Regions from separate parts of the Duganella sp. LjRoot269 genome, predicted to be linked through region 2. Evidence: predicted binding sites of a transcription regulator. Region 2 holds the regulator's gene; the other holds the start of a gene.

Region 1 (5,419 bases), 4.0 Mb from region 2:
TCGACGGCGTGTCGTCCAGGTAGTAGGCCCGGTCCGGCATGCCCAGTCCGCCCTGCAGCAGATACGACGTGTAATGCGCGCTGTCCTTCAGGCCTTGCGCGATCCACAGGCCGAACAGGTTTTCGGTGAAGAAATTGGTGGCGTTGAGCGGATCGACGTCGGCCTGCAGGCTGGCTCCCAGCGCCTTGGTCAGCGCCCGCTTGTCGCCGATGGCGGCGATCTGCGCCAGCGCCGGCTGCAGCGGCGCCAGCCCCTTGGCCTCGATGCCCGCCTCGTCCATGAAGCTGGCGTAGTAGTCGGCGATTTTCTTCGCCTCGGCCGACGACGGCTCGGCCGCCAGTCCCTCGATCAACTTGACGATGCGCAGATTGGTGTCTTCGACCAGTGCCGCGCCCACGCCCCAGCTGCTGCGGTCGGCCGGGATCTCCACGCTGTTGAGCCACTCGCCGTTGACGTAATCAAAAAAATCGTCGCCCGGCAGGACCGGCGCGGCCCATGCGGCCGGCAAGGCGGCCAGCGCGCTGGACAAAACGGCGATACTGATGGCAAGGCGGCGCGCTGAAGTGGAGAGGTGCATGATTTTGTCCCGGGATTGTCAATTCCAGCGAATATATCACGACATAAAAGAGACGCCGCCATAGCAAAATTCTTTCATTCGTCCGGGGAATCGCTATATAGTTAGCCTATAGCAACGCGCTAATCACCACGGAGATAATTATGAAGCTTGAAGCCCTGTTCCAGAATCCCACTGCGTTGCCCACGGCGCCCAAGGTCGTCGAAGAACTGATCAGCAGTTTCGACAAAGCCAGCGTCTCGACCGAAGAGATCGCGAAAAAATTATCGACCGATCCGGTGCTCAGCGCCAAGCTGCTGCGCCTGGCCAACTCCGCCTACTACCATGTGTCGCGCAGCATCGGCACGGTCGAAGACGCGGTGCTGATGCTGGGCTTCGTCACCGTGCGCACCTTGGTCATCAGCTCCGGCCTGGTCAGCGGCTTCAAGACCGTGCCCGGCCTTGACCTCAAGCAATTCTGGCGCTACAGCCTGCACACCGCCGTGTGCGCCAAATGGATCGCCAAGAAAACCAAGGAAAATACCGACCTCGCCTTCACCATCGGCATGATGCACGCCATCGGCCAGCTGGTGATCCACTCGGCCATGGCCGAGCAGGCGATGGCGCTCGACAAGGTGGCCGGCCCGATGGACTCGCGCCGTCTGGACGTCGAGCAAGCCTCGTTCGGCTACACCTTCGCCGACGTCGGCGCGGAACTGGCCAAACGCTGGAAGTTCCCGCAAACCTTCTCGGAAACCATCCTGGCCTTCCCCGAGCCGCACCACAACGGCGAGCTCAACCGCCTGGCCGCCGTGGTTTCGCTGGCCGCCTGGCGCGCCCGCGTCGAGCAGGCCGGACTGAGCGACGATGAAATCGCCGCCTGCTACCCGGCCGACCTGGCCGAGGAACTGGGCCTGGACGACGACGCGCTGACCGACGAGATGCCGTCGCCGGACGAACTGAGCGCCGGCCTGGAAGAGCTGGTCAAATAAGCCAGATTAAGCAATACACAAGCAAAAGCCGCCGGTTTTCGGACCCGGCGGCTTTTTTTTGCCTTTTTTCAAAAATATTTAAAAAAGACCCTAAAGTTCCGGTTTAAGGCGACGTTAATCTGGACATGCGGTAATCCGTCTTGCCGCTTAAACGAGCCCAAGGTGCGAACATGACCGCCAGCGAAGTCCTCTCGATGTACGAAAACATTGCCGGTTTGAGCAACCAGATGGTCGCCGCCGCGCGCATCGGCGACTGGGACGGCCTGAGCGACCTGGAAGGCCAGTGCGCCAGCGAAAGCCGCGCCGTCGCCACCGGCGTGCCGGCCCTGAGCGGCGCCCCGCGCCTGCGCAAGATCGACCTGCTGAAGCAAATCCTGGCCAACGACCGCGAAATCCGCGACGTGACCGATCCATGGATGAACAAAGTGCCGGGCATGCAATAAAATGCTCCGGTGACTAGTCCTGGAATACGTTGACAGGCTAGACTAAGCAAGAATCGCCAGATTCTTGCTTTGGTTGAAACGCCCGATGCACCTCGTCGGGCGTTTTGTATTTTAGGCTGTGGTGCGGCCGTTCGTAGTTGTAGATGTCGACAGATTGTCGAATCATGCGTTTTGCTTCAGCCAAATCGAATGGCTTCTCCAGCAATAGCTCGGTCTTTAGGATTCCGTTCACTCGCTCGGCAAGGGCGTTCTGATAGCAGTCGTAGCCATCAGTCATAGAGCAGATGATGCTATTTTTTGCATGTAAGGCTTGGTAGGCACTTGCGCAATACTGGATTCCGCGGTCTGAGTGATGTATCAGTTGGTCGTTGGAGGCCCTAGAGCGAAGCGCCATCTTAAACGCCTGCGCTACTTCCTCAGTCTGCAGGGAGGCGTGGACATGCCACCCCACAATCTTTCGGGAAAATGCATCGGTGACCAGACTCAAATACGCACATCGCTGCTGAGTCGGGATATAGGTTATGTCGGCCACCCAAAGTTGTTCTGGGCGTTGCGCCTTAAAAGTGCCGGGCTGCAGCAAGTTGGGATGCTTGTAGAAGCGATGGAAGCTGTTCGTGGTCTTGTGATATGCCCGTGCCCTGGGCACGAGTAGTTGCATGCGTCTTAGGGTGCTGAACAGCGCGTCCCGCCCCAGTTTAATGCCGACCTCTATCATTGAATCACGCAGCAAATAATGCAACTTACGGCCGCCGACACGCGGCTGCCGGCACCTAATCTGCCGCACCATTTCAGCCACTTTGACATCACGAGCGTCTATCGCCTGCTCGTTTTTTATCTGCTGATAGTAGGATTGCCGACTGATCCCCATAAACCGGCAGGCCATGGCGATACTGAGATCAGCTACTCGCTTTTGTTCGATGACCCGCCGAAAGGCTTTTTTACCAACTTGACTCCGTATTCCTTACGGATGACATCAAGCATCGCTTCCAAGAGTTCAGCCTTCTGATTGGCGTCTCTGAGTTGCACCTCCAACTGCTTGATCCGCTGCTCTGGCGTGAGTGGCTCGGTTTGATTGCTCATGGCGTGACTCCTGCCTTGAATCGACCCGCTCAGCCTACTCCAATCCTGGCTTCCATGCTTACGCAACCAAGTTAAAACCGTGGAGCGGCCTTGGATACCGTAGCACCTCTGAGCCTGCTTATAGGTCAGTTCGCCCTTTTCGACTTGCCTCACTACCGACAATTTAAAAGCCAACGTGTAATCGGACTGCGTCCGTCTTTCCCTATGGTCCATGTGACACTCCTCAAAAGTGTCAACCTATTCCAGGACGGGTCACGGACGTAAAAAAAAGCGCCTTCAAGGCGCTTTTTTTACGTCCGTACGACAGCAATCAGCCGGCCAGCGCCACCCGCAGCGACAACGCGATACCCTGCGCCGCCTTGGTGATCTCGTCCAGCGACGGGAAGCTCGGCGCGATGCGGATATGGCTGTCCTTCGGATCGTTGCCATAAGGGAAAGCCGCGCCGGCCGGCGTCAGCGTGATGCCCGCCTCCTTGGCCAGCGCCACGGTGCGCTTGGCCGAACCTTCCGGCGTCACCAGGTCGATGAAGTAGCCGCCCTGCGGGCGGGTCCACGACACGCCCGGCACGTCGCCCAGGTAGTGCTCGAACTGCGCCAGCACCGCGTCGAACTTCGGCTTCAGCAGCAAACGGTGCTGTTCCATCAGCGCCTCGACCGTCGCCACATCCTTCAGCAGGCGCACGTGGCGCAGCTGGTTGATCTTGTCCGGGCCGATGCTGCGGATGCCCGCGTGCTTGGTCCACCAGGCGATATTGGCCGGCGACGCCGCCAGCGCGGCAATGCCCGAACCGGCCCAGGTCACCTTCGACGACGACGCGAACACGATCGCGCGGTCCGGATTGCCGGCCTTGGCGCAAGCGTCCAGGATATTGGCCACGGCCAGCTTCTGCTCGCCCAGGTGATGGAAGCGGTAGGCGTCGTCCCACATCAGGCGGAAGTCCGGCGCCGCGGTCTTCATCGCCGCCAGGCGCGCGACCACCTCGTCCGAATACACCACGCCGCCCGGATTGCTGTACTTCGGCACGATCCACATGCCCTTGATGCTGGCATCCTCGGCCACCAGTTTCTCGACCAGGTCCATGTCCGGGCCGGCTTCGCTCATCGGGATATTGATCATCTTGATGCCGCGCGCCTCGCAGATGGCGAAGTGGCGGTCGTAGCCCGGCACCGGGCACAGGAAGGTCACCGGCTCGCGCACCCACGGCGCATGGCCGGGCGTGCCGTTGAGCAGGCTGTAGATGATGACGTCATGCATCAGCGACAGGCTGGCGCTGCTGTCGACCACCACCTGCGCGGCCGGCACGTCCAGCAGCTTGCCGAACAGTTCGCGCGCTTCCGCCAGGCCGATGGTACCGCCGTAGTTGCGGCCATCGGTGCCGTCGGCGGCCTTGTAGCCGTCCAGCGCATCCATCAGGGCATGGGACAAATCCAGTTGCTCGGGCGCTGGCTTGCCGCGGGACATGTCCAGTTTCAGGCCGAGTTGTTTGAAAGCTTGGTATTGCTCTTGATGCTGAGATGGCAGATCTGCTGCGGTCATAAGACTCTTTCAATAGTGGGTAGACGGGGGGACGTCGAATACTATAACCCAGATCGTCGAGCCTGAATAAGAGCTTGCAGCTATATGCTTATTACGGTTGCAACATGGATTCCGGCGTCACTTCGTGCAGCGGCTGGGCTTCCTGCGCCGCGCCGCCCTCGCCGGCAGGCTTCTTCTTGCGGAATCCTTGCCAGATTTTCAACGGCCCGCTGCCGCGTTTTTTGCGCAGCAACACATAGCCGCCCACCCCCAGCAACAGCAGCAGGCCGGCGCCGGCGGCGACCATCGTCGTGGTGCCGAAGCCGCTTTCCGCCGGCTTGTCCTTTTCCTTCTTGTATTTCAGCTTGGGCAACACGCGCACCTTCTTGACCGAAGCCGCCGCCTCGGCCGACGCACCGCCTGACGCCGCCGACGCCGCCGAAGCAGCTGTCGCGGCCGATGCCGCCTTCGCCGAGGCGGCTCGCGCCACCGGCGCCGGCGCCTGCGAGGCCGAAGCCGAGGCCGCAGCCGGAGCTGGCGATGCCGGCGCCGCCACGGCCTTCCGCGCCGGCGACGTGGCCGCCCCCAGCGCGCCCTGCAGCATCTTCACCTTGCCCTCCAGCTCCACCAGCTTGCTGGACAACGCCGCGCTATGCCCGTCCAGCGCCACGCACTCCTTCGCCGTCATGCCCGACGGCGCGCACGCCGCCGGATCCGCCGGCCGCTTGACGCCCTTCGGCAGCGGCAAAGGCGGCAACGGCAACAAAGCCTGCGCCACCGTCAACGGCACCATGCCCTCCGCACGCGCCGGTTCCGCGCTGACGGCCGGTTTGGC
Region 2 (5,419 bases):
AGAGACGGCCATGAACGTGAAAAAATTTACCGCACCGACGTCCCGCGAAGCGCTGCGCAAAGTCCGCGAATCGCTCGGCCCCGATGCCGTGATCCTGTCCAACCGCCAGGCCGACGGTGGTGTTGAAATTCTCGCCCTCGCCAACGACGATGCCGCCTCGCTGGCCATGCCGGCGCCCCATACGCCGATGGCCGATCCGGCGCCGTCGCTCGACCTGAATACCGCCGTGCCGCAAGGCCGCGCCGACCAGCGTATCGAGCCGCGCTTTGAGTCACGCATGGAACCGCGCATGGAATCGCGTACCGATTCCCGCTTCGAGCCGCGCATGGAAACCAACTACCCGACGCCGGCGCCAGCCGCCCAGCCATCCCTGCCAGCGCAACCGGTGCGCCGCGTGGTGGCTTCGGCTTCGTCGTTCGCCACCGCCACCAAGGCCGCCGCCGCTGCCGCGCCAGCGCCGGCCAAGGCATCGGTCGACGTCGACCAGATCGCCGCGATGGTGGCCGCCGCCGTCGCCAGCGCCAAGGAAAACGCCGCCGCCGAAATGCACGGCATGATGAGCGAAATCCGCGCCATGCGCGGCATGATGGAAACCCAATTGGCCGAAATCTCCTGGGGCGCGACGCAGGCGCGCGAACCGCAGAAAGCCGCCGTGCTGCGCGAAATGCTGGCCGCCGGCTTCTCCGCCAGCCTGGCGCGCTACCTGCTCGACAAGATGCCCGCCAACCGCGACGCCGCCGACAGCCTGCGCTGGATCAAGACCGTGTTGACCCGCAACCTGTCGACCATGGCCAACGAAGAAGCGCTGATCGACCAGGGCGGCGTGTTCGCGCTGGTCGGCCCGACCGGCGTCGGCAAGACCACCAGCACCGCCAAGCTGGCCGCGCGCTGCGTGATGCGCCACGGCCCGGACAAGCTGGCCCTGATCACCACCGACGCCTATCGTATCGGCGCCCACGAGCAGCTGCGCATCTACGGCAAGATCCTCGGCGTGATGGTGCACTCGGTGAAGGACGAGGCCGACCTGCGTATCGCGTTGAAGGAACTGAAAAACAAGCACACGGTGCTGATCGACACCGTCGGCGTCAGCCAGCGCGACCAGATGGTCACCGAGCAGGTGTCGATGCTGCAAGGCGCCGGCTCCGACGTCAAGCGCCTGCTGTGCCTGAACGCCACCGCCACCCAGGAAACCCTGAACGAAGTGGTGCGCGCGTATCAGGGCAGCGGCCTGGCCGGTTGCATCATGACCAAGCTCGATGAAGCGGCCGCCATCGGCAACGTGCTGGACGTGGTGATCCGCCAGAAACTGAACCTGTTCTACGTGTCGAACGGCCAGCGCGTGCCGGAAGACCTGCACCTGGCCGATCCGGCCTATCTGATCGACCGCGCTTTCAAGCTGAAGCGCGACGTCGTCAACAGCCAATACCTGGACGCCGAACTGCCGCTGTTGATGAGCAATGCGGGCAACGCCGGCGCGCTGCGCGAGGTGCACCTTGGCTAATTTCGATTTCGACCAGGCGGAGGGACTGCGCCGCATGCTGGCGGGGCCCAAGCCCCGCATCGTCACTTTTTTGTCGGCCACCCCGCAGGATGACAAGGGCGCCATGCTGGTCAACCTGGGCGCCTCGCTGGCCCGCGCCGGCAACGACGTGCTGCTGGTCGACGCCTGCGCCAGCGCCCACGGCGTGGCCTCGCGCCTCGGCGTCGACGGCGGCGCCAGCCTGCTCAACGTGGCGCGCCAGGAATGCGGACTGAATCAGGTGATACACCAGGTGCCGCAAGGCTTCGCTGTGGCGTCGATGACACGCGGCCAGCCGCGCTGCGGCCCTGACGAAACCCGCCGCCTTGCCAAGGCTTTCGACGTGCTGGCCAAGCAGACCGGCATCGTCATCGTCGACGGCGAATTCGACGGCGAGGCTTTCCCGGTGCCGGTCATGGCCAGTTCGGAAATCGTGGTCCAGGTATCGAATAGCGCTACCTCGATCAAGGCCGCGTACAGTATGATCAAGCGCCTGAACCAGGAGCTGGGACGCCGTCCATTCGGAATTCTGGTCACCGGGGCTTCCGAATCGGAGGCAAAGGTGGTATACGATAATATGGCACAGGCAGCCAGCCGATACCTCGCCGTGAACCTCGTTTCGATGGGATCGGTGCCGGCGGATGAATACCTGCAGCGCGCGGCACGCTTGGGGCGTGCGGTGGTCGATGCGTTTCCGCTGGCCGGGGCTTCGGTGGCGTTTCGTCAACTGGCGGGGCGCTTCGCGCTGGCTGGCTCGCCTTCATTCCAATAGAAGGCGTTTCCTTGAGGAGTAACAGCATTATTTTGGCGCTCAATTAACACAAAAACAGCCTATGTACACGGTCAAAGGGAAAGCGGACAAGGATTCTTTGCTGACGGAGCATATGCCGTTGGTCAAGCGCCTGGCCCATCACATGAAGGCGAAACTGCCGCCCAGCGTCGAAGTCGACGATCTGGTGCAAGCCGGAATGATCGGCCTGCTCGACGCCATCAGCCGTTACGAGGAAACCCATGGCGCCCAGTTTGAAACCTACGCCGTGCTGCGCATCCGCGGCGCCATGCTCGACGAACTGCGCAACAGCGACTGGCTGCCGCGCTCCATGCGTCAGAACATGCGCAAGATCGAGACCGCGATGAGCACCCTGCAGCAGCGCCTGGGCCATCCGCCGACCGAGTCGGAAGTGGCCAAGATGCTCAAGCTGTCGCTGGCCGACTACCAGGAAATGCTGTCCGACGGCGGCGGCCACCAGCTGGTGTACTACGAGGATTTCCACGACGACGACGGCAACGACAGCTTCCTCGACCGTTACTGCTCGGATGAAGACAGCGACCCATTGCGCTCGCTGCTGGACGGCGACTTCCGCCAGGCCGTGATCGACGCCATCGACGCGTTGCCGCCGCGCGAGAAGATCCTGATGGGGCTGTACTACGAGGAGGAGCTCAACTTGAAAGAAATCGGCGCCGTGATGGGCGTATCGGAATCGCGCGTGTCGCAGCTGCACACGCAAGCCGTGGCGCGCCTGCGCGCCTCACTCCGGGAGCGGTCTTGGACTGGGCCAGCGTAGCCGGGGTGCTGCTGGCGCTGGCCGGCATCGTCATCGGCCAGTCGCTTGAAGGCGGCAAGCTCTCTTCGCTGCTGCAGCCGGCCGCGTTTGCGATCGTGGTGGTCGGCACCTTCGGCGCCGTGCTGCTGCAGACCCGCTTCCGCACCTTTGTGCGCGGCCTGCAGATGCTGCGGCTGGTGTTCGCGCCGCCGGCCGACACCCGCGCCGTGCTGGCGCGCGACATCAACGCCTGGAACCTGGCCGCGCGCCGCGACGGCCTGCTGTCGCTGGAGCGCTACATGCTCGCCTCCAAGCACCAGTTCAACACCAAGGGCCTGCGCCTGATCGTCGACGGCATCAATCCCGACAAGCTGCGCCAGATCCTCGACACCGAAATCACCGCCTACGAAACCGAGGAAAGACAGGCGGTGCGCATCTGGGAATCGGCGGCCGGCTACTCGCCGACCATCGGCATCCTGGGCGCGGTGCTGGGCCTGATCCACGTGATGGAAAACCTCACCGATCCGAGCAAGCTCGGTTCCGGCATCGCGGTCGCCTTCGTCTCGACGATCTACGGCGTCGGGCTGGCCAACCTGCTGTTCTACCCGATCGCCAACAAGCTCAAGGCCATCGTCACGCAGGAAGTGCACCAGCAGGAAATCGCCGCCGCCGTGTTCTACGACATCGCCACCGGCGACCACACGCGCGTCATCGACGAACGCATCGCCACGCTGCTGCGGGAGCACTGACATGCAGTACCGGCGTGCGCGCAGGAAGTTCGACGACGAACCGGAGAACCATGAGCGATGGCTGATCTCCTACGCCGACTTCATCACGCTGCTGTTCGCGTTCTTCGTCGTCATGTACGCGATCTCCTCCGTCAATATCGGAAAATACAAGGTTTTCTCCGACGCCTTGGGCGATGCCTTCGGCGGCGCTGGCGCGGCACAGCCGATTAACACGCAGATCCAGAACCTGCCGATCCCCAATCCAGGCCTGAAGCGCCGCACCGAGATGCTGCGCAAGGAAAAAGAGCACATGACCAAGCTGGCGCAGGACTTGTTGTCCACGCTGGCGCCGCTGGTCAAGGAGGGCAAGGTGCGCGTGACGCAGAACAGCCGCGGCGTCAGCGTCGAGATCAACGCCTCGGTGCTGTTCGATCCGGGCGACGCGCGCCTGACCAATGAGTCGACCGAAGCGCTGCGCGCCGTCGCCGGCCTGCTGAAAAACGACGAGCACAATGTGCAGGTCGAGGGCCATACCGACAATCAGCCCATCCGCAACGCGCTGTTCCCGTCCAACTGGGAATTGTCGGCGGTGCGCGCCAGCAGCGTGGTGCGGCTGTTCATCGACGCCGGCGTGGCGCCGGAGCGCCTGACCGCGGTCGGCTTCAGTTCGAACGTGCCGGTGGCGTCCAACGACAACGCGATCGGCCGCGCGCGCAACCGCCGCGTGGCGGTGACGATACTGTCGGGACTGCCGGATACGGTAACGGAATTGCCGACGCAGGCGCCGGCGCAATAAGGAAAGTAAGAAGCTTAGCCGGCGAGGAAGCCGCGGCTGCGGGGCAGGGTGGTGGACATGCCGCCGGGGCCGTAGAAATTATTCGCCGCGCCGCCCTGCGGACGCAACGCCTGCAAGGCTCCCTGCGTATGGCCCATCTGCTTGTTGATCAACATGCCGTTGATGCGGTTCAGTTCCTTGGCTTCGCGGCTTTGCTCCAGCAGCGTTTTCCACAGCGGGGCCGCTTCGGCGGCATCGGCGCCGCTGGCGGCGATCCACGCATCCATGCCCGATTCCTGTGCCGGGTAGCCGGCCTTGCCCAGGGCGCGGTGGCGCTGGGCGGACAACAAGGTCATCTGCGTGACCAGGGCCGATTTCTTGGTCGTGACGGCCGTCAGGCTGTCGAGGTCCGCCGCCACCAGGTATTGCTGCTCCTGCTTCAGGACGCCCAGCAGGGTCGTCATGATCTGTTGTTCTTCGCGCAGGCTGTTCAGCGGGGTAGCGGTTGACATGATGGTCCTATCGTTTCCTTGAGTGCAGCAGATCCTTGACCGTATCGAGCAAGCCATCCGCCACTTTTTCCGAGTTGACCTGGAACTGGCCATCGGCAATCGCCAGCTTGATGCGTTCGACTTTTTTCGTGTCGAACACCGCGCCGTTGCCGCTGGCCGCACTGGCCGCCAATGCCTGCCCTTGGGGCGACAGGCGCACGCTGTCCGAGGTTGCCGCGGTCGACGGTGCCGCCGCCTTGTCCGCGCCGCGCGCGGTCGAGGTCGAAGCGGGCGTCGACGACGGCAAGCCGGTCGTGCTCTTTAATGTATCGTTAATTTTCACAGCCATATCCTTCTCGGGT

The links. The regulator FliA, encoded in region 2, starts transcription of late flagellar genes. The targets are predictions, from matches to a motif close to CTAAAGTTTNNNNNNNNNNNGCCGNTA.
Region 1: ACSQ3S_RS09025 (flagellar protein FliT) is a predicted target of FliA. The motif match lies at 1,636-1,662, and genes of this name have one in related genera.

The regions. Positions count from the first base shown of each region.
Region 1 is NZ_CAXUSL020000001.1:2,042,195-2,047,613, reverse strand. Features, by position in the region: gene ACSQ3S_RS09035 (M13 family metallopeptidase) at 1-577, opposite strand, end outside; gene ACSQ3S_RS09030 (HDOD domain-containing protein) at 718-1,545, shown strand; gene ACSQ3S_RS09025 (flagellar protein FliT) at 1,716-1,988, shown strand; one part of gene ACSQ3S_RS09020 (IS3 family transposase) at 2,026-2,936, opposite strand; one part of gene ACSQ3S_RS09020 (IS3 family transposase) at 2,936-3,281, opposite strand; gene ACSQ3S_RS09015 (aminotransferase class I/II-fold pyridoxal phosphate-dependent enzyme) at 3,379-4,605, opposite strand; gene ACSQ3S_RS09010 (type IV pilus assembly protein FimV) at 4,697-5,419, opposite strand, start outside.
Region 2 is NZ_CAXUSL020000001.1:6,019,491-6,024,909, reverse strand. Features, by position in the region: gene flhF (flagellar biosynthesis protein FlhF) at 11-1,501, shown strand; gene ACSQ3S_RS26975 (MinD/ParA family ATP-binding protein) at 1,494-2,291, shown strand; gene ACSQ3S_RS26970 (RNA polymerase sigma factor FliA) at 2,353-3,084, shown strand; gene ACSQ3S_RS26965 (flagellar motor protein) at 3,066-3,812, shown strand; gene motD (flagellar motor protein MotD) at 3,814-4,587, shown strand; gene ACSQ3S_RS26955 (flagella synthesis protein FlgN) at 4,602-5,078, opposite strand; gene flgM (flagellar biosynthesis anti-sigma factor FlgM) at 5,086-5,400, opposite strand.